4 regions of the Vibrio sp. BS-M-Sm-2 genome follow, and region 1 is predicted to be linked to each of the others. Evidence: predicted binding sites of a transcription regulator. Region 1 holds the regulator's gene; each other region holds the start of a gene.
What was found. Region 1 encodes PurR, which represses purine synthesis genes. Its sites were predicted from a motif close to TNANGNAAACGTTTNCNTNA; they were not measured.

Region 1 (5,433 bases):
TGGTCATCGCCTCGTGATGAGGCAGAGCTCCACTCCAATAATTAAAGCGATAGGTATGTCTGAGAGTTTACTATTTCATAAAACATTTACTCACCCTACGAGTGATGAGTGGGTTGTATTTGTGCATGGCGCAGGAGGCAGTTCCTCCATTTGGTTCAAGCAGATCAAAGCGTATAAGCAGCACTTCAATTTGCTTCTCATCGACCTCAGAGGGCATGGTAAATCAGACAACATACTTAAAGAACTGATTTCGAATCGTTATACGTTCAAATCGGTGACGCTTGATATTCTTAAAGTGTTAGACCATCTCAAAATCCGCTCTGCGCACTTCGTGGGTATGTCTTTGGGCACGATTATCGTTCGCAACGTGGCTGAATTGGCTGCGAGCAGAGTGCGCTCTATGGTGCTTGGTGGTGCGGTTACTAAACTTAACACTCGCTCTCAAGTCTTAATCAAATTAGGAAACCTGAGTAAGCACATTATTCCTTATATGTGGTTATACAGCTTATTTGCTTATGTTGTGATGCCGCAAAAAAGTCAGAAAGAGTCACGTCACTTGTTTATCCGCGAAGCTAAAAAGCTGTGCCAAAAAGAGTTTAAACGTTGGTTTATCCTCACAGCTGACGTAAATCCATTGATGAAGTACTTCAAAGACAGAGAGTTGCCGATTCCAACTTTGTATTTGATGGGTGAACGCGATTATATGTTCATCAAGCCTGTTAAAGAAATGGTGGAAGCGCATGAGTCGAGTGAGTTGGTAGAAATCGCTAACTGTGGGCATGTATGTAATGTCGAAAACCCTGAAGAATTCAATCAACAATCTATCGCTTTTATTCAAAAGCAAATTCAGTGATTATCTAGGTTCTTTATCAGAACAGATGTTTGAATAGAATTAAAATAAAAACGGGAAGCTAATTTTAGCTTCCCGTTTTTATTTGGAGGTTGTCTTTTACAGAATCATTTTCTGTAATAATGGAAACTCTGCTATTCAGGTGAAGCAGCGCCGCACTGCCAGCATGAACCAAATTGAGCTTCGTTAACTTCATGACATTTACTACAACGCCACTCTTCATAGATAATAGAATCTTGCTGTTTTTGGTAGTCATTAACAATCGTGCGGGCTTTACTGGCCAATTCTGGCTCATATAACCATACGTAAGGGTCAGTTTCTTCTGTGAATGGGATTTCACCTTTCAAACCAAACAAACCCTCCCCACGGACTTCACACGCAATATTCTCACTTTCTAGTAATCCACAGATGATGTGGGCTTCTGTCGGATTCGATGCACTGAAGATCTTCATTGAAATAGAACCTTATCTGGCTATATGCGTTATTTAGCTATATACGTTATTCAGCCACTGGTGTTGAGCGAAACTTCCCCATCAACCACTTAGCAATAATTGGGAATATACCCAGTAATGCAAATGACAATAGTACTGAAGGCGACACGATGCCCGAAAGTGAATCAATTTCTGCGAGTTGAGTACCTGCATTCAAGAAAACAGCAGTACCCGGCAACATCCCGATTTGACTCGTAATGTAGTAACGACTCACCGACATAGGAGTTAGACCCATCAACAGGTTGATAAGGAAGAATGGGAATACAGGAATTAGACGCAGAGAAAACAAGTAAAATGCGCCGTCTTTTTCAACGCCCTTGTTAATTGTCGCTAACTTGTCACCAAACTTGGTTTGAATCCAGTCACGTAACAGATAGCGGCTACTTAGAAAAGCGAGGGTAGCACCAATTGCACTTGCGAAAGATACCAGCAGTAAACTATTCCAGAAGCCAAATAGAGCAGCTCCAAGCAGGGTAACAACAGCGGCGCCAGGAATTGAGAAAGCAGTGATCATTACATACGCAACAAAATAGATAGCGGCGGCGGCAATAAAGTTGCTGTCAATGTAGTCATTTAAAACGGCTTGTTGGGCCTTGGCATTTTCAAGCGTGAGGTATTGGCCAAAATTGACGCCTAACAAGACGATGATTACTACCAATATAATACCCAATATCATTTTCTTACTCATTGATACTTCCTCTAAATTTTCAATGCATACCGATAGTATAGATAGACAGGCAAAGCTTAGATTAACTTTCAGTAGATATAAAAAAAGCCGCAAAAATGCGGCTTAGTTATGTAGATAGTTTGCACTGACAATGCTAATTGACGCGATTGATAAGCTCTTCACGACGCTGCTGCGGTATAACTGACCAATGTGTACCATTGATCGCACCTTCTAGCGCCCAAAGTAGTTCAATACTGACAGAAGACGCATGCGATTCCTTGATGGCGTTAAATGCGTTTACAGAGCCTGATTCATATAAACGTTCTACGGAATCGATCCCTGCTTTTTTCAACATGCGTTCAGTAGCGAGTCGAAGGTTAGGCAGATCTTTGAGTCGAGTAGGCTTAGCAGAAGACTGCTCGGCTTTTTCTTCTTTAGCAAAACCTAGAGACGTGGTTGCAAGCTGCAAGATTTTTTCTTGGTCTTGCCACAGGCCTTCAGGTAAAGCGAAATATTTAGTAACGACAGGGAAACCACGTTTTTTGTAGACGTACGGTTGAAACCCTTGTTGTTCGAATTGTTTTGTTGTGCATTTTTCTGCTCGTATGTGCAGCTGGTCATTTACAACCAGAGCAAACATAGTGTCATCAGCAAAAAGACCGAAGCCACCAAACATTGAGCGTGATTTTATTTTTCCTAGGGGCTCAAATAACTTCATTGAGTCCTTTAGTATCGGTTTATCCATGTTATTTATCTCGGTGTATTTGAACTACGCCACCAAATAAGCAGGTCCGAGAGATTAGCAAAATGTTGCAATTAAATTGTCAATAAGCCGTAAATTACTAAATTATTAGTACTTACTGCATTTTGCCATCGGTAACCCCGCTACCATACCAACGAGTGGTTTAGGCCGGAAGCTTTGCGTCTCACTTTTTCAAGTGGTTTGCCCTGTGCGTGACTGATTGAATAGAATAAAGTTTTTGTTGAATGAGGCTCACAGTTGATATTTCAAAATGTGATGTTGCTTCAATTAATGATCTTTCCTTTGTGCATATGAGTTCATTATAGCTGTTGATAAAAAAAGCGCACCTAAAGGTGCGCTTGATGCAATTAAACTCGAGTTGTCAATTAATTTAACGTTTTAACTGTACTTCGCTCAACAATTTCAGGGTGCATTTCGAAGACGCGTTTTTCATGATCTTTATCTTTTATGCGCTCTAACAGAATTTCGAATGCATTCTTACCAACACGACGCTTAGGTTGGTGAACCGTAGTTAACGGTGGAGAGAAGTATTCAGCCAGTTCGATGTTGTCGTAACCAATCACGGAAATATCTTCAGGAATGCGAATTCCTTTCTCTTGCAGGCGGCTCATTAGGCCTAGTGCCATTGTGTCATTAAAACAGAATACTGCGGTTGGACGATCTTCCATCTCTACGATTTGCTCTGCAGCAAGAACAGCCGTATCACACTCGAAGTTACCTTCAATGATCATATCATCATCGGCAGTAATCTTTGCTTCATTGAGTGCACGCTTGTAACCAGCGATACGCTCAACACATGCTGCTTTGTCTAAGTGGCCACTTAAACAAGCAATCTTAGAGTGACCGCGTTCAATGAGGTATTTGGTTGCTAGATAGCCACCTTCTTCAGAGTTATCGATGATCTTATCAGCTTGAGAACTCTCTGGACCCCAGTCCATTATTACTTTAGGGATGTCAGCGTGACGGTCTAACATCTCTCTAAGTTCTTCAGTTAGGTCAGAACACATCACTAAGATGCCATCTACACGTTTCTCAGCAAGCATTCGAATGTAATCACGTTGCTTCTCATAGATACCGCCCGTATTACACAGGATCAAAGTGTAACCTTGACGGTAACAGTAGCTCTCAACACCATCGATAACTTCAGAGAAGAATAGGTTAGTTGATTGAGTAACTAGCATGCCGATAGTGCGTGTTGTATTGCACTTCAAACTACGAGCAACTGCACTTGGCGCATAGTTAAGTTCATCTACTGCTTTGTTTACTTTTTCTTGAGTCGCTTCAGCAACAAAGCGAGTTTTGTTGATTACGTGAGAAACGGTTGTTGTTGATACGCCGGCTAAGCGAGCGACATCTTTGATAGTGGCCATGGTTTTATCCTATTAGAAGCTACTTTCCCAAAGTACGGAATGAAGTAGCCGTTAAGCTACCTAACTAAGAGCTTAAATTTGTAGGGCTCTTTGGGTACTAAAGTGCTAAAAAACAAAAAACCGCTATTGAGCGGCTTGTCTTAACACCGAAATGCTCTGAACTTTAATAAGCATAGCATTTCGTGAATGTTTCATATTTTATCGTTTGCGGTCACAATTTTAGACTGACTAGAAATTACTCGCAATAAAATTCACCCAGAAATCCGGGTGAATTGTCACATTCTGCTGAATTTGTTTACCAAATCATCCAATAAACTTATTCACCAGCGAGGTATTGAGTGTCTAATGTGCAGAATGCCAGTAGCAGAGCTGAGACTGAAGCGTAGAAACCGAATTCGTCAACGTCATGACATTTTACGTTGAACCTTGGCACCCAAGTAAGCAGTTGTTGTTCGATAAACTGCTGTTGAACGGCGAACGATTTTTCGAGTTCTTCTTCAAGATCCGTTTCATTAGAACGGATGATCAAGTTACCAAGAAAATCGAGTTCGATAGCGATGTGGTCTGCTGGCTCTTTTAAGTCTTGGTTCACGACTAAGTTGTGCTTGGCCATGATCTCTTCCATATCTCTTGCAGGCTTATCATTTAAAAGGCCAGTTTCGCCGATATACATGGAAGCGTAAGGAAGAGCGCCGTGTTTGTCTGTCTTTAAGAAAAGATCGCAAAAGTCTGCAGACAGTTCTAGTTGGGCATCTTCACGTGTTTGGAGACGGTTCAGTGCATCGACTAAGCGATCAATCGCAGGCTTTAGTGTTTCATTTTCGCCTAAACCAGTTAGGAAAGAACGAATCTCAACAGAGTGGTAGTGATCGAGTTCTTCTTGGGTGAGCTCTTTGGCGAATAAGCTTGATAGCCACCAGTATATTTCGGCTCTTTGCTCGTTGAATGCTTTCGTTTCTTTCATTTGATTAATCCTAATATCGTCTTTCGTAATACCTAGGGTACGAAGGCTGAATAACAAGGTTATTTGCGAAACGCAAAGTTACTCGTTAGTAGTAATGCCTATATTGAATTGCGATGGAAGATAAATAGCAAGGTTTAAGATTGTCTTGTATCAAAAAAAATCCATGTTTCTGGCTTTTATCTCGTGTACTACTAGAATTGTTACGAGTTATGAATAGAATAGTCACTGAAACTATTAAATAAGAAAAGTGGTGTAGATGAGCTATCACGTATTAGTCGTAGAAGATGATGTGGTAACCCGCAGTAAACTGGTTGGATACTTCCAGAAC
Region 2 (5,433 bases), 720 kb from region 1:
AAAAGGCCTCAGCGTTTAAGCTAAGGCCTCATCATAACATTGCTTGTTGATCTAGCGATGTTTTACACGTGATGTTTTTTCTTAATTATCTCGTGATAAGCGTGCCATGTACCATAACCAAGTAGCGGCATGGTGACGATCATTCCGATGCCGTAGGTGGCAAAACCCACCAAAATACCGGCACAAATAATACTTGCCCAAACCACCATTGCAGGAATGTTCGATTTCACGGCATTAAAGCTAGTGAAAATCGCACTCATCACATCAACGCGTCTCTCCATCATTAACGGAATTGAAAATGCTGAGATGCTAAATATGAGGCTTGCGATAACAAAACCAATCACAGAACCCGTAATTAAGAAGGGAGCGAACTCAGCCAATGGTGCACCTTGCACTGAAGGGTAGAGTGCGTGCAATAACGCAGCAATACGCATCCAGAATATCATCGCAACCATCAATACAATCGCAAAGGCCCATTGGTGGGTGGAGTTGCGAGTAATGGCTTTCATCGAGTGCAGTAGGCTGGCGTTGTGGCCTTTTTCTCTTTCCCAGGCTGCGTCATATAAGCCCAGAGCAAGAAACGGCCCTATCAGCATGTACACGATAAGGCTTGGCATTACGACCAAGTGTGTTCCTTGCCATTGGACAAGTTGAACAATCGCAATTGCCGCTCCCATAAAGCACAATCCGTAAAATGCGCTGATTAATGGCATTCTTACTAAGTCATGCAGAGCAAGCGACAACCAATGAAAGGGTGCAGAAATACTGATTTGGTTGCAAGGAATGGTGCGAGCGTAATCCTTATCGCTGACCTTGTGTTTTTTATCGTTCAGTTCGGATGGGTGCGCGGTACGAGGCATAGATCCCCCTAGTTAAATAACGTCCTAGTTATAATTCCATAAGGCTCATCGATGTGGCTTGTGTGAGAGTTATGGGGTTGAGCTAAATTGCTCTTTGTCATCCTAGTTTTTGTTCTAGCGTGCATTTAACGAGCGTTATCAGACTGAATTAATTTAAGTTAAATGTGAGCTTGATCGCTTAGGAGTTACCTTAACTATTGTCAGTAGTGTTAGAAAACACAAATTATCAGTGGCTTTTTATACTAAGTGGTTAACGGTAAAGAAGGGTATTAGAGAAGAGTATGGTGAATGAGAGTTCGGTAAGTACATAAAAATAAAGCCCTTACTAAGAAGTAAGGGCTTTAAAGAAACAAATCGCAGTGGCTAAATTATTTTAGGCCAGCGAAGTCCGCAAGGATTGCTGCTTTGTCAGTCGCTTCCCAAGGGAACTCTTCGCGACCAAAGTGGCCGTATGCCGCTGTCTGCTTGTAGATAGGCTGAAGAAGGTTCAGCATCTCTTGAAGACCGTATGGACGTAGGTCGAAGTTTTGACGAACTGCTTCAATGATGATTTCGTGAGCTACTTTTTCAGTACCAAACGTTTCAACCATGATAGATGTTGGATCAGCAACACCGATAGCGTAAGACAGTTGAATCTCGCAACGGTCGGCCATGCCAGCAGCAACGATGTTTTTAGCAACGTAACGAGCCGCGTAAGCTGCAGAACGGTCAACTTTTGATGGATCTTTACCAGAGAATGCACCACCACCGTGACGAGCTGCGCCGCCGTAGGTATCAACGATGATCTTACGACCAGTTAGACCACAGTCACCCATTGGGCCACCGATTACGAAACGGCCTGTTGGGTTGATGAAGAAGTTAGTGTCTTTGTTGATCCACTCAGCAGGAAGTACTGGCTTAATGATCTCTTCCATTACTGCTTCACGTAGGTCAGGTGTTGTTACTGAATCGCAGTGTTGAGTCGAAAGAACAACAGCGTCGATACCAACGATCTTACCTTGGTCGTATTGGAACGTAACTTGAGATTTTGCATCTGGGCGAAGGAAGTCAAGCTTACCGCTCTTACGTACTTCAGCTTGCTTCTTAACAAGAAGGTGAGAGTAAGTAATTGGAGCTGGCATTAGGATAGGTGTTTCGTTAGTCGCGTAACCAAACATGATGCCTTGGTCGCCTGCGCCTTGCTCTTTAGGATCTTCTTTATCAACACCTTGGTTGATGTCCGGAGACTGCTTACCAATGGTGTTAAGAACAGCACAAGAGTCAGCGTCAAAGCCCATATCAGAATGAACGTAACCAATTTCACGCACTGTTTCACGAGTGATTTCTTCGATATCAACCCATGCAGACGTTGTTACTTCACCGCCAACCATAACCATGCCGGTTTTAACGTAAGTCTCACAAGCAACACGTGCTTTTGGATCTTGTTCCAAGATGGCATCAAGAACAGCATCAGAGATTTGGTCTGCAATTTTATCTGGATGGCCTTCTGAAACAGATTCAGAAGTGAATAGGTGCTTAGCCATGAGAGCTCCACTTTTAGTTTTTGGTGTAAATAGTTTATGGCGTCGCAAGTCAGGAAGCGCCGCCATTAAATACAGTATATTTTGTAGGTGTTTCTACATCTAGACGGCTATTCTAAATTCCAGCGGTCGAATTACAAGCTCTTTTTTATGATATGTCATAACTAAACGTTTGCGTCTTGAACAGGGTAAGCCATTGCTAAGTGATGTAAATGTTCGAAAATTGCGAAAAATGACCGTTAAAATGCCAGTAAAACGTTTGCAGTAGCAATAGTCGTTTGAGAGAATACCCGCGCTAATAAAAATGAAAACTTTAGCAATTATCTCTTTTTTAAATCGCTTATGTACTCAGGAGCAGACATGCCTTCTCGTAAAGATCTAGCCAATGCAATCCGCGCACTTAGCATGGACGGTGTTCAACAAGCAAATTCAGGCCACCCAGGCGCACCTATGGGTATGGCTGACATCGCTGAAGTTCTTTGGCGTGGCCACTTGAACCACAACCCAGCAAACCCAGAGTGGGCTGACCGCGACCGTTTTATCCTGTCTAACGGCCACGGCTCAATGTTGATTTACTCTCTGCTTCACCTTGCAGGTTACGAGCTTTCAATTGAAGACCTTAAGAACTTCCGTCAACTGCACTCTAAGACTCCAGGTCACCCAGAGTACGGTTACGCTCCTGGTATCGAGACAACGACTGGTCCTCTAGGTCAAGGCATCACTAACGCTGTTGGTATGGCAATGGCTGAGAAAGCACTGGCTGCGCAGTTCAACAAAGAAGGCCACGACATCGTAGACCACTACACTTATGCATTCATGGGTGATGGCTGTCTGATGGAAGGTATTTCTCACGAAGCATGTTCTCTAGCAGGTACGCTTGGTCTTGGTAAGCTGGTTGCTTTCTGGGATGACAACGGTATCTCTATCGATGGTGAAGTTGAAGGTTGGTTCTCTGACGATACACCTAAGCGTTTTGAAGCTTACGGCTGGCATGTAATCCCAGCAGTAGATGGTCACGACTCTGATGCTATCAACGCTGCTATTGAAGCGGCTAAAGCAGATCCTCGCCCAACACTTATCTGTACTAAAACTATTATCGGTTTTGGTTCGCCAAACAAAGCGGGTACGCATGACTGTCACGGTGCTCCACTAGGCGCTGATGAAATCACAGCAACTAAAGCTGCGTTGGGTTGGGAACACGGTCCTTTCGAAATCCCAGCAGATATCGCAGCTGAGTGGAATGCAAAAGAAGCAGGCGCGGCTAAAGAAGCTGCGTGGAATGCTAAGTTTGACGCATACGCAGCGGCTTACCCTGAGCTAGCAGCAGAATTCAAACGTCGTACTAACGGCGAACTACCAGCTGAGTGGGAAGAGAAAGCAAACGCAATCATTGCTGATCTTCAAGCTAACCCAGCAAACATCGCTTCACGTAAAGCATCTCAAAACGCACTAGAAGCGTTTGGTCAAATGCTTCCAGAGTTCATGGGCGGCTCTGCTGACCTTGCGCCTTCGAACCTAACCATGTGGTCTGGTTCTAAGTCTCTTGAAGCAGCTGATTTCTCTGGTAACTACATCCACTACGGTGTACGTGAGTTCGGTATGACGGCGATCATGAACGGTATCGCTCTGCACGGTGGTTTCGTACCATACGGCGCAACATTCCTAATGTTCATGGAATACGCGCGTAACGCAATGCGTATGGCTGCTCTGATGAAAGTTCAGAATATCCAAGTTTACACTCATGATTCAATCGGCCTAGGCGAAGATGGTCCTACTCACCAACCGGTTGAGCAGATCGCTTCTCTACGTTTGACTCCAAACATGAGCACATGGCGCCCATGTGACCAAGTTGAGTCTGCAGTGGCTTGGAAACTGGCAATCGAGCGCAAAGATGGCCCTACATCTCTGATCTTCTCTCGTCAAAATCTTGCACAACAAGATCGTGACGCTGAGCAAGTAGCAAACATCGCTAAGGGTGGTTACATCCTGAAAGATTGTGAAGGCAAGCCAGAGCTTATCCTTATCGCAACAGGTTCTGAAGTTGAACTAGCGGTTAACGCTGCTGCTGAACTAACAGCTGAAGGCAAGAAAGTACGCGTAGTTTCTATGCCTGCAACCGACGCGTTTGATAAGCAAGACGCTGAATACCGTAAGTCTGTGCTTCCATCTGACGTTACTGCTCGTATCGCAGTAGAAGCTGGCATCGCTGACTTCTGGTACAAGTATGTTGGTTTCGGTGGCAAGATCATCGGTATGACAACGTTCGGCGAATCTGCACCAGCAGGCGAGCTATTCAAGATGTTCGGTTTCACTACTGAAAACGTAGTAAACACTGCGAAAGAGCTTCTTGCATAATCATTGACTGATGGCCTTGTGCTAACAGTTAAATGAAGGAAAAAACCGAGCGCTGAGCTCGGTTTTTTGTCTCTGGGATTTGTTTTCTCCTAGACTCATCTTTATACGCAGCAGAACAATCTGTCCTAAGTAGGCTGAGTTATTCAAGTAATGCCTTTTGGGTAGGATTAAGTTATCATCTGTCGCACGAAATTTTGGTTAGATGTACGGAACTATGCTAAAAGTCGCGATAAACGGATTTGGAAGAATAGGGCGTAATGTATTACGCGCTGTTTATGAAAGTGGCAAAAGCCAACAAATCAAAGTAGTAGCTGTCAATGAGCTTGCTCAGCCTGACGCTATGGCTCACCTATTGCAGTACGACACCAGTCACGGCCGCTTCGGTAAGAAGATCTCCAACGACCAAGAGCACATCTATGTCCATCACGGCATTGGTGCGGAAGATAAAGGTGACTTCGACACAATTCGTATCTTGCACCTTGCTGATATTGAGTTGTTGCCTTGGCGTGATCTTGAGGTGGATATTGTACTCGACTGTACCGGTGTTTACGGTTGCCGAGCTGACGGTCTAGCGCACATAGCTGCTGGGGCGAAAAAGGTACTGTTTTCACATCCTGGTGCTAATGATCTTGATAACACCATTATCTATGGTGTGAATCACGATACCATCGAAGCCGACCATCGAATCGTTTCCAACG
Region 3 (5,433 bases), 370 kb from region 1:
GTACGAATCACTTATACTGGATAACAAGACGTGCGCCTTTTGGTAATGCGAGCCTGATTGACGAAGATGTTGAGATAAACTTCCAAGAAGAGACTACGCCAAATGATGTGGTTACGGTCGTCGCAACGCAGCCTCTAACATGCAATGAAGAGTGGTTTAGAATGAAGCCAGGCGAATACGCCCTGTTTCATTTTGGTGAGCTGATCGGTAATAACCATAAAGCGTTGGAAGATATTGCTTACGCACCTAAAAAAGTTGCAAGCCAAGCGCCAACTGAGCCATTGAGCTAAGTATTCCGAATAGTATTATTTTGAAACGCATAAAAGAAAGGCCGCTTACTGAACTAATGAATCAGTAAGCGGCCTTTTTTGATTTAGTTTCTGACGAATTACTCTTCTGCGTAACCGTGTTTGCCCAATGCCTTACCGTCTAACACAGCCTGCCCATTTAGCATTGATAAACGATCTTCCGCGAACCATTTGCAGACCATAGGGTAAATGCAGTGTTCTTGAGTAAGCACTCGGCTTGCCAGCATATTAGCATCATCATCTTCAAATACTGGAACCTTAGCCTGTAAGATCACAGGGCCACCATCAAGTTCTTCGGTAACAAAGTGGACGCTAGTACCGTGTTCTTTGTCTTGCGCATCAATAGCACGCTGGTGGGTGTGTAGACCTGGATATTTAGGTAACAGGGAAGGGTGGATGTTGACCATTTTACCCGCATAGTGACGAACAAACTCTGAACTTAGGATACGCATGTATCCTGCTAGTACGATTAAATCGGGTTGGTAGGCATCGATCTGAATCATCAATTCATGGTCAAACTTTTCACGTGAACCAAAGTCTTTTGGATTCACTGAATGTGCGTCAACACCTGCGGCTTTCGCTCGTTCTAATCCAAAAGCCTCTGCTTTGTTCGAGAAGACAGCCTTAACTGAAGCATCAATCATATTGCTATCACAGGCATCCAAAATTGCCTGTAAATTACTTCCGCTTCCTGAAACTAACACAACGATGTTTTTCTTAGAGTGACTGGTTTTATTTGAGTGATTGTTTTTCATAGAGTGGGTCATACGATTGATTAACGGGACTGTTTACAATGTACCCACATAAACTAAGGTTTTCTGCGGGCTAAATAGCAAAATGAGGACCATTAGGTCCTCATTGATTAACTAAGTAAGTGCGCGTATCACTTATTTGATTTCAACTTGCTCTTCGCCAGCTTCAGCGTTTGCGATCTCACCGATAACCCAAGCGTTTTCGCCTTCAGTTTTCAGTAGTTCAACAGCAGCGTCTGCTTGATCTTTAGGTAGAGCAACAACTAGGCCTACACCACAGTTGAAAGTGCGGTACATTTCAAATGTCTCCACGTTACCTTTCTCTTGTAGCCAGTTGAAGATAGCAGGCCATTCCCAGCTCTTGCCATCAATGACTGCTTTAGTACCTTCAGGAAGTACGCGTGGGATGTTTTCCCAGAAACCACCACCTGTGATGTGCGAGATAGCATGAATGTCATGCTCTGCAATCATCTTAAGTGCCGATTTGATGTAAATCTTAGTGGGTTCTAGTAGGTGCTCACCGATAGTGCGACCTTCTAGCTCTTCACTCTTATCAGCACCAGAAACTTCTAGAACTTTACGAATTAAAGAGTAACCGTTTGAGTGTGGACCACTTGAGCCAACAGCGATAAGTGCGTCACCTGCTGCTACTTTAGTACCGTCGATGATGTCAGCTTTCTCTACAACACCAACACAGAAGCCAGCTACGTCGTAGTCGTCGCCTTCGTACATGCCTGGCATTTCAGCCGTTTCACCGCCGATTAGTGCACAACCAGCTTGAACACAACCTTCAGCGATACCAGAAACAACGTCTGCTGCTGTATCTACATCTAGCTTACCTGTTGCGTAGTAGTCTAGGAAGAATAGCGGCTCACCACCTTGAACGATTAGGTCGTTCACACACATTGCCACTAGATCTATACCAATGGTGTCGTGTTTTTTCAGATCCAAAGCAAGGCGAAGTTTAGTACCAACACCATCAGTACCTGAAACAAGTACTGGCTCTTTGTATTTCGTTGGAAGTTCACATAGGGCGCCAAAGCCACCAATACCGCCCATTACTTCAGGGCGACGAGTGCGTTTAACAGCACCTTTAATACGGTCTACTAGTGCATTACCTGCGTCGATATCAACACCAGCGTCTTTGTAGCTTAGAGAAGAAGTATTACCACTCACGGGATAGTCCTCGAACTTAAGTTGGATGTGAAAACGGCGCTATTCTAACAGGGCTTGATTACCAAGAGCAAACGTTTGCGCGGTTTTTTTTATTAGAATAAAGATTCTGAAATAACCACAAAGTTCGTGTATAATCTACAGGTTTGTTTAAATATTGCCGGAGTTGGAAATGAAAGTTGTTGAAGTGAAACACCCGCTAGTAAAACATAAAATTGGCCTGATGCGTGAAGGTGAGATTAGCACTAAGCGTTTTCGTGAGCTAGCGACAGAAGTGGGTAGCCTTCTAACATACGAAGCGACATCAGACTTTGAAACTGAGCGCGTAACGATTAACGGTTGGAACGGTCCAGTTGAAGTTGACCAAATTAAAGGTAAAAAAGTAACTGTAGTGCCAATCCTACGTGCTGGTCTAGGCATGATGGACGGCGTTCTTGAGCACATCCCAAGTGCACGTATCAGTGTTGTTGGTATCTACCGTGACGAAGAAACGCTTGAGCCAGTACCATACTTCAACAAGCTTGCATCTAACATCGACGAGCGTATTGCTCTAGTCGTAGATCCAATGCTTGCGACAGGTGGTTCTATGATCGCGACTATCGACCTGATGAAAGAGAAAGGTTGTAAGCACTTTAAGATTCTTGTGCTTGTTGCTGCTCCTGAAGGTATCGCTGCTCTAGAAAAAGCGCACCCAGACGTTGAGCTTTACACTGCTGCAATCGATGAGAAGCTAAATGACAAGGGCTACATTGTTCCTGGTCTTGGCGATGCTGGTGATAAGATCTTCGGTACTAAGTAATTCGGTTTCAGCTTAAGTGACTCTAAACCGTTTCTTAACTCGCTGAATTAGCCGTATTAATAAAAAGGGAGAGCATTCAATGCTCTCCCTTTTTTGATCTTGTTGGTTTGTGATTCTTTTGAATCTACGGTTACCTATTCATTAATCGATTTGAGCTTTATCTACCACAGTGTTGTCACCTAGCTCATCTGGAAGTACTAAGTTAAGTAGAATCGCGACGATACCGCATAAGCTTACGCCTTGTAGGCTAAAGTCGCCGATGCCAAATGCCATGCCGCCAATACCGAAGACTAACGTAATGCCCACAATCACAAGGTTACGTGATTTGTGTAGATCGACTTTGTTCTGAATTAGAGTATTCAAGCCTACGGTTGCGATAGAACCAAATAGTAGAATCATGATGCCGCCCATCACAGGAACCGGAATTGTTTGGAGTAGTGCGCCTAGCTTGCCAACCAATGCAAGAACAATGGCTGTTACCGCAGCCCAAGTCATGATCACCGGGTTGAATGCTTTAGTCAGCATTACCGCGCCTGTTACTTCACTATAGGTTGTGTTTGGTGGAGCGCCCAGCATCGATGCAGCAATCGTTGCCACGCCGTCGCCTGTGATTGTACGGTGCAGGCCTGGCTTCTTAAGGTAGTCTTTACCCGTCACGTTGGAAATCGCAAGCATGTCACCTACGTGCTCAACGGCTGGTGCAATCGCGACAAACACCATGAAGAAGATAGCGTTGATGTTGAATTCAGGCATAGTGAAGTTTGGCAGTGCCAACCACGACGCTTGTGCAACAGGTGCGAAGTCGACTGCGCCATAAACCAGGCTTGTTATGTATCCCGCAACAATACCACCGAAGATTGGTAGTAGCTTAAGGAAGCCTTTAGAGAACACACTGATGACAATTGTCACTAACAGTGAAATCGAAGAGATCCACAGTGCTGCGTCTGCATCAACAAGTTGAACTGCGCCATCACCTGTTTTACCTAGCGCCATGTTTACCGCCACAGGCGCAAGGCCTAGACCGATAACCATGATTACAGGGCCAACGACCACAGGTGGAAGTAACTTGTGGATGAAGGCTACGCCACGTACTTTAATCAACGCACCCATTAATACATACACAACACCCGCCGCCATAAGACCGCCCATGGTTGCACCTACACCCCAAGTTTGAATACCAAACATGATAGGCGCGATGAATGCGAAAGAAGACGCTAAGAAGATTGGCACTGAACGGCGTGTAATAAGTTGGAATAAAAGGGTACCGATACCTGCGCCAAAGAGTGCAACGTTAGGATCGAGTCCAGTCAGTAGCGGCACGAGTACAAGCGCACCAAAAGCTACGAACAGCATTTGTGCACCTTGCAGAGCATTCTTCATGTTATGTCCTTAAAAATGGTCGTTATATGAAAAGTGAAAAATAAAATTCGCAGGATTCTATCACTTAGCAATCGATTGCCGCACCAAATAGATCAAATTTATTTATCTTAGTGATGTTTTATATTTATCAAGGCTCGGAAATTCAGCCTATAAGTGAGCGATTTATCATGGCCAGGTGATATTTTGTGGTTATTAAACAGAGTGGGTGTTATCGACCTTGCCCCTCAATCCATAGTTGCTTATCATCTAGGCACAAGATTTGAATATTAGGATCAGTATGCGCTATATAGCATTGTTGTTGATGGGACTATTAGCCTCTCCGAGTTACGCCTTAACTCAAGTAGATATCTTTAGTGCTGAAGTTGCGATTAACGCTGAAGACAAACAGCCAGAACAAGTGGCAAGAAATACAGGTATGGAGCAGGTATTGATACGTGCGACTGGCCAAACTGATGTCGCTTCGAATGAGACAATTCAAAAGGCGATGCGCAAGAGTGCGCAGTACATGTCTCAAATGAGTTTTGGCGAAAGCAACGATCAATCAACATTGCGCATGCGTTTTAACGGTGCTCAAATCCGCTCTCTGTTGACTCAAGCGCAGTTACCGTACTGGCCTGACACGCGCTCAAACATCCTTGTTTGGCTGGTGGAAGAGGACAACTACGATAAGAACATCGTGTGGGAACACTCTAACTCACAGTTGGCCGCTGGCTTACAAGCGAACGCAAAGGAGCGAGGTTTGCCTTTGACGCTGCCTGTTGGTGATTTTGACGATATTACAGGTATTGCGACTTCTGATTTGTGGGGCAGCTTTGTTACGCCAATCAGTAAAGCAAGTCAGCGTTACCCTGTTGATGCTGTGTTGGTGATAAAGGCTCAATCTTCAGGTCTACGTTGGACTCTATACGATCAAAAGCCAAGTCAATTGACGAGCACACCAAAATCGCCAGTGAGTGGTTCGGTATCGGGCAACAGCGCAACAACTTCCAAGAAGTTAGTTGATCAAATCAGCAACTACTAT
Region 4 (5,433 bases), 1.3 Mb from region 1:
TGCATTGTCGTTCAATTGACGAAGCAGAGGAGAAAGTTCACGAACCGAGACATTACGAACCGTCACTACGCGTGTCACTACGCTATCACCAGTGATCGAATCACGGTCACCAACAACAGGGATTGCCGAGGTTTTCGAATCTTTAGCTTTGATGATCTTAAGAACACCCGAGTCCATTTCAACAACTGCGTAGCCATACACCTCTAGTACGTTTAAGAAGAAGCTGTAATATTGCTCTTCATTCAATACGTCGTAGCTGCGTACATCGATTTTTCCGCGCACCGAGGGATCAACGATGATCGTCTTCTCTAGGTTACGACCAACAATATTAATAAACTCTTGGATATCAGTGCCCTTAAAGCTGGCACTAAAATCACTCGCGATGGCTGCGGGTGTGCAGATCAAGCTTCCTGCCAATAACCATGCACTTTTCTTAAACCAATGCTTCACGTACTTCTCCTACACTTTCGTCCTTCGTTAGACGCAAAGTTTTAAAATTCAATAAACACTTCATGTTGTTGACCATCTCTCTCGACGACGAGATTTAACTCTGTCAGCTCTGAGATAGAACGAAATATGTTGCCCATAGCGGCTGGGTCTGTCAGGTCTTGTCCATTTAACTGAGTAGCAATATCTCCGTTTTGGAGCCCTACTGAGTTAAAAAGTTCTGAATCTTTGCCAGGGCTCACACGATAACCAATAACGCTATCGTCGCGCTTCACCTGAGACAATCGAACATATTGGAAGATTTGTTGCGGATCTTTCATTATCTTCGCTTTAATTTCATCAAGCTTCTCTTCTGCAGAAGCCGGGTTATTACCACGAACCGAAGAAGAACTACGAGGTGCTGCAGGCGCTGAGACAGCTAAACGCTTGTACTCAATACCTTCAAGCATCAAGGTTTCGTCTCGCCCTGAGTTATCAATGATTACGCGGTCGACTAATACGGCTTTAAGCTTAGCTCGGGTGCCTTCAATCTCTTCATTAATCCCATAAGTCGCTTGTGTACCGCGATTGGCAATCACCGCTAAGCTTAATTTTGGATTTGAACTCGCTACCGCACCAACCAAAACCAAGTTCAGTCGCGTCTTTGGTGCATCTTGGATAACTTGCTGTTCAACTACAGCGGGCGTGGTTGGGTTATAAGCACCAAACATGTTGCTCTGCTGCAAAGAAGAGATATCAAGGGTCGATTGAGGAGTAGAAGACGATGAAGCTGTTGCTTTCCAAGGCACGACTGTGTGCTCAGCAGGCTCAATAAACCATGCAAGCTGTCCTAAAATCCATGCGGAAGCTGCAATCAATACACAGCACGTCGCTAGACTTAGTTTCTGCTGGATTACAAATCCGTTCTCTAACAAGCGGCTCAACACAGGAGAACTTCCTACGCGATTCTTGAGCTCTAAAAAGTTCACTTTCCTTGCCCCTTTTCATGACGGCAAACGCTGTAAATTATTAAACTTTCAGCTTTTTTATTCATTCGTTCGATACCGAGCTTATTTAAGCATAAGATCCTGAACTATATCATAGCAAATCTATAAATCGGCATTACATGGCTATTTTGTATTATGACTTGAAAAAAATGCTAACCGCCTCCACATAAAACCTCTATCTAATGTGATAAGCATCATCAAAAACATGTTGCGCACTGTTCACTACAGTTAAACCGCATTCATTTCTCACTTAATAAGGCACAGCCCTATATGAAAACTTCTAATGAAGCTGTCAGACTCGATAAATGGTTGTGGGCAGCACGCTTTTACAAAACTCGGTCTATTGCTCGTAACATGGTCGATGGTGGCAAAGTCCACTATAATGGTCAGCGCAGCAAGCCAAGTAAAATTGTCGAACTTGGGGCTGTGATTACATTGCGCCAAGGTAATGAAGAAAAGACGGTTACGATCGAGAAAATCTCAGCCCATCGTGGCGGAGCTCCGATTGCTCAAACCCTCTATGAAGAAACCACCGAGAGCTTGGCAAAAAGAGAAGAGTTTGCGACACAACGTAAACTAAATGCTCATAACCCAGCTCCAGAGCGTCGCCCTGATAAGAAGCAACGTCGTGACATCATCAAGTTCAAGCATCAATAAGCTAGAAGGAATAGCCAAATGGCAGACCCAATGTCTACAAGTAATGTTTTAAATCGCTACCTATTTGAAGACCTATCAGTACGTGGTGAATTGGTACAAATGGATGAAGCGTACCAACAGATTATTTCTAGCAAGGAATACCCAGCGCCAGTACAAAAACTACTGGGTGAGCTACTGGTATCAACAACGCTATTAACTGCGACCCTAAAGTTTGAAGGATCTATCACTATGCAATTGCAAGGTGACGGTCCAGTATCTCTAGCAGTTATCAATGGCGATCACGATCAAAAGATCCGTGGTGTTGCTCGCTTTGAAGGCGATATCGCAGACGACGCAGGTCTACACGACCTAATGGGTAAAGGTCACCTAGTGATCACCATCGATCCTAAGAAAGGTGAGCGTTACCAAGGTATCGTTGGTCTTGAAGGTGACACGCTTGCCCAAGTACTTGAAGGCTACTTCGCTAACTCGGAACAACTTAAGACTCGTCTATGGCTGCGCACTGGCGAGCACGAAGGTAAAGCACACGCTGCAGGTATGTTGCTACAAGTGATGCCAGACGGCACTGGTTCGCCAGATGACTTCGAGCACCTAGAGCAACTAACAGACACCGTTAAAAACGAAGAGCTATTTTCTCTAGAAGCGAACGAATTGCTTTACCGCCTGTACAACCAAGAAAAAGTACAACTGTTCACACCACAACCAGTTCAGTTCTTCTGTGGGTGCTCTCGCGAAAGAAGTGGCGCTGCTATCATTACCGTTGCTCAAGAAGAGATCTACGACATCCTAAGCACCGAAGGAAGCGTTGGTCTTCACTGCGATTACTGTGGCACAAACTACTCGTTCGACAAGAACGATGTTGATGCTCTGTACGCAGAAGCAGCAGATAAAGGCAGCAATACGGTTCATTAATTTACAGCGTACCAAAAACACGTAATTTACCCCAAAAAGGTCAGCGCTAAGCTGGCCTTTTTTGTGATCAAAATAGCGCAAACTCCGTAACATCTCGTAATAAAATCACCGCTTAATTTTAATCAATTAATAATGTTCTCGCCCCTAGCGCAAAGGTTTGCGTACAGGATAGACTAGTTAGGCCAATATGTGACGAGACACTTAAAACCTCATGGTTAATATGGATATTTTTTGAGCTGTATCCCTGTTTCCCCCGAGTCTCGTTGCTAGCATGGTGAGCAGATAACAATAAAAAATTAATACAAAATCCCTACAAAATATCCTACAAGGAGCACCTATGACCGTTATGGAACATACTAAGGCTGCACAAATTGATCTAACTAAGCACGGACTGACTGGCGTTACTGAAGTTCTTCGTAATCCTAGCTACGAGCAGTTATTCGTTGAAGAAACACTGCCAGGTTTGGAAGGCTACGAAAAAGGCGTAGTAACGGAACTAGGCTCGGTTGCAGTTGACACTGGTATCTTTACTGGCCGCTCACCAAAAGATAAGTACATTGTTAAAGATGACACGACCCGCGATACCATGTGGTGGTCAGATCAGGGCAAAAATGATAACAAACCGATTACAACTGAAGTATGGAGTGAGCTGAAAGAGCTTGTGACAACTCAGCTATCTGGCAAGCGTCTGTTTGTCATTGACGGTTATTGTGGTGCTAACCCAGATACGCGCTTAAGTGTACGTATTATCACAGAAGTAGCGTGGCAAGCGCACTTCGTTAAGAACATGTTCATTCGTCCAACTGACGAAGAGCTAGCGACGTTCGAACCTGATTTCGTGGTCATGAACGGTGCTAAAACAACGAACCCTAACTGGGAAAAGCAAGGTCTAAACTCTGAAAACTTTGTTGCTTTCAACCTCACAGAGCGTGTTCAAATCATCGGTGGTACTTGGTACGGCGGTGAGATGAAGAAAGGTATGTTCGCAATGATGAACTACCTACTTCCTCTGCAAGGTATCGCTTCAATGCACTGTAGCGCAAACGTCGGCGAGAAAGGCGACGTAGCGGTATTCTTCGGTCTATCAGGTACAGGTAAAACAACTCTATCAACGGATCCTAAACGTCAGCTAATCGGTGATGATGAGCACGGTTGGGACGACGACGGTATCTTCAACTTCGAAGGTGGTTGTTACGCGAAGACCATCCGTCTATCTAAAGAAGCAGAACCAGAAATCTACAATGCAATCCGTCGTGATGCACTGCTAGAAAACGTAACGGTTCGTGGCGATGGCTCTATCGATTTTGATGACGGTTCAAAAACTGAGAACACTCGTGTTTCTTACCCGATTCACCACATCGACAACATCGTTAAGCCAGTATCAAAAGCAGGTCACGCTCAAAAAGTTATCTTCCTGACTGCTGATGCATTTGGTGTACTACCTCCGGTTTCTAAACTGACTCCAGAGCAAACCAAGTACCACTTCCTATCTGGCTTCACTGCGAAACTAGCAGGTACTGAGCGCGGTATTACTGAACCAACACCAACCTTCTCTGCGGCATTTGGTGCGGCATTCCTAACCCTTCACCCAACTCAGTACGCTGAAGTACTTGTGAAGCGTATGGAAGCGGCTGGCGCTGAAGCTTACCTAGTGAACACAGGTTGGAACGGTACTGGTAAACGTATCTCTATCCAAGATACTCGCGGCATCATCGACGCTATCCTAGATGGCTCAATCGATAAGGCTGAGACTAAGGTTATCCCTATGTTTAACCTAGAAGTGCCTCTAGCACTGCACGATGTTGACCCAGCGATCCTTGACCCACGCGATACGTACACTGACCCTCTACAATGGGAAAGCAAAGCGAAAGATCTAGCAGAGCGCTTCATCAACAACTTTGATAAGTACACGGACAACGCTGAAGGTAAGTCACTGGTTGCGGCAGGCCCACAACTGGACTAATCCAATCATCTGCTCGGGCTTAGCCAAAAGCAAACGCCCAATTTAAAATGATATTTTTGTAGCAAGCCCCTCTTTTGAGGGGCTTTTTTGTTGCTGCCTGACTCTTTTTGTTCCACTCTATTTTGAGACTATTGAAATTTAAGGCTTTCAAGGAATGAAAAAGGTATTGATGGTGTTCGGCATTGTGTTGGCTATCGCCGTTGCAACTATCGCAGCGTTGCTATTAAGCCTGCAGACCCAATACCGTGCGGATGTTGCTAACTTTTTTATCAAACATACGATTGAACAACCTGTGTTCATTGAAGATGTGGGTTATCAGGCGCCTTATCACATCACCTTAATGGGCATAACCCAAAGCCAACCCGAAAAACAGACACCTCTATATATCGACAAGATCGATCTTTGGTTCAGCCCAGACTCTCTCCTTGAAGCCAAACTGGTTTTAGACTCTGTGTTGATCAGCGGACT

Region 2: a site for PurR is predicted at 2,541-2,560, ahead of metK (methionine adenosyltransferase). Genes of this name have one in related genera too.
Region 3: a site for PurR is predicted at 2,300-2,319, ahead of purM (phosphoribosylformylglycinamidine cyclo-ligase). Genes of this name have one in related genera too.
Region 4: a site for PurR is predicted at 3,148-3,167, ahead of pckA (phosphoenolpyruvate carboxykinase (ATP)). Genes of this name have one in related genera too.

Annotation. Positions count from the first base shown of each region.
Region 1 is NZ_CP167894.1:3,105,819-3,111,251, forward strand. Features, by position in the region: gene AB8613_RS14265 (alpha/beta fold hydrolase) at 56-853, shown strand; gene AB8613_RS14270 (DUF2007 domain-containing protein) at 985-1,302, opposite strand; gene AB8613_RS14275 (TVP38/TMEM64 family protein) at 1,349-2,029, opposite strand; gene AB8613_RS14280 (TfoX/Sxy family DNA transformation protein) at 2,163-2,753, opposite strand; cyclic di-GMP riboswitch class I at 2,881-2,966, opposite strand; gene purR (HTH-type transcriptional repressor PurR) at 3,137-4,141, opposite strand; gene torD (molecular chaperone TorD) at 4,458-5,105, opposite strand; gene torR (two-component system response regulator TorR) at 5,362-5,433, shown strand, end outside.
Region 2 is NZ_CP167894.1:2,382,193-2,387,625, forward strand. Features, by position in the region: gene AB8613_RS11025 (DUF2189 domain-containing protein) at 63-860, opposite strand; gene metK (methionine adenosyltransferase) at 1,229-2,383, opposite strand; gene tkt (transketolase) at 2,741-4,735, shown strand; gene epd (erythrose-4-phosphate dehydrogenase) at 4,950-5,433, shown strand, end outside.
Region 3 is NZ_CP167894.1:2,739,334-2,744,766, forward strand. Features, by position in the region: gene AB8613_RS12630 (class II glutamine amidotransferase) at 1-290, shown strand, start outside; gene purN (phosphoribosylglycinamide formyltransferase) at 389-1,063, opposite strand; gene purM (phosphoribosylformylglycinamidine cyclo-ligase) at 1,196-2,236, opposite strand; gene upp (uracil phosphoribosyltransferase) at 2,406-3,032, shown strand; gene AB8613_RS12650 (uracil-xanthine permease family protein) at 3,174-4,412, opposite strand; gene AB8613_RS12655 (DUF2066 domain-containing protein) at 4,690-5,433, shown strand, end outside.
Region 4 is NZ_CP167894.1:1,758,204-1,763,636, forward strand. Features, by position in the region: gene gspD (type II secretion system secretin GspD) at 1-450, opposite strand, end outside; gene gspC (type II secretion system protein GspC) at 492-1,415, opposite strand; gene hslR (ribosome-associated heat shock protein Hsp15) at 1,704-2,090, shown strand; gene hslO (Hsp33 family molecular chaperone HslO) at 2,109-3,002, shown strand; gene pckA (phosphoenolpyruvate carboxykinase (ATP)) at 3,340-4,965, shown strand; gene AB8613_RS07940 (AsmA family protein) at 5,120-5,433, shown strand, end outside.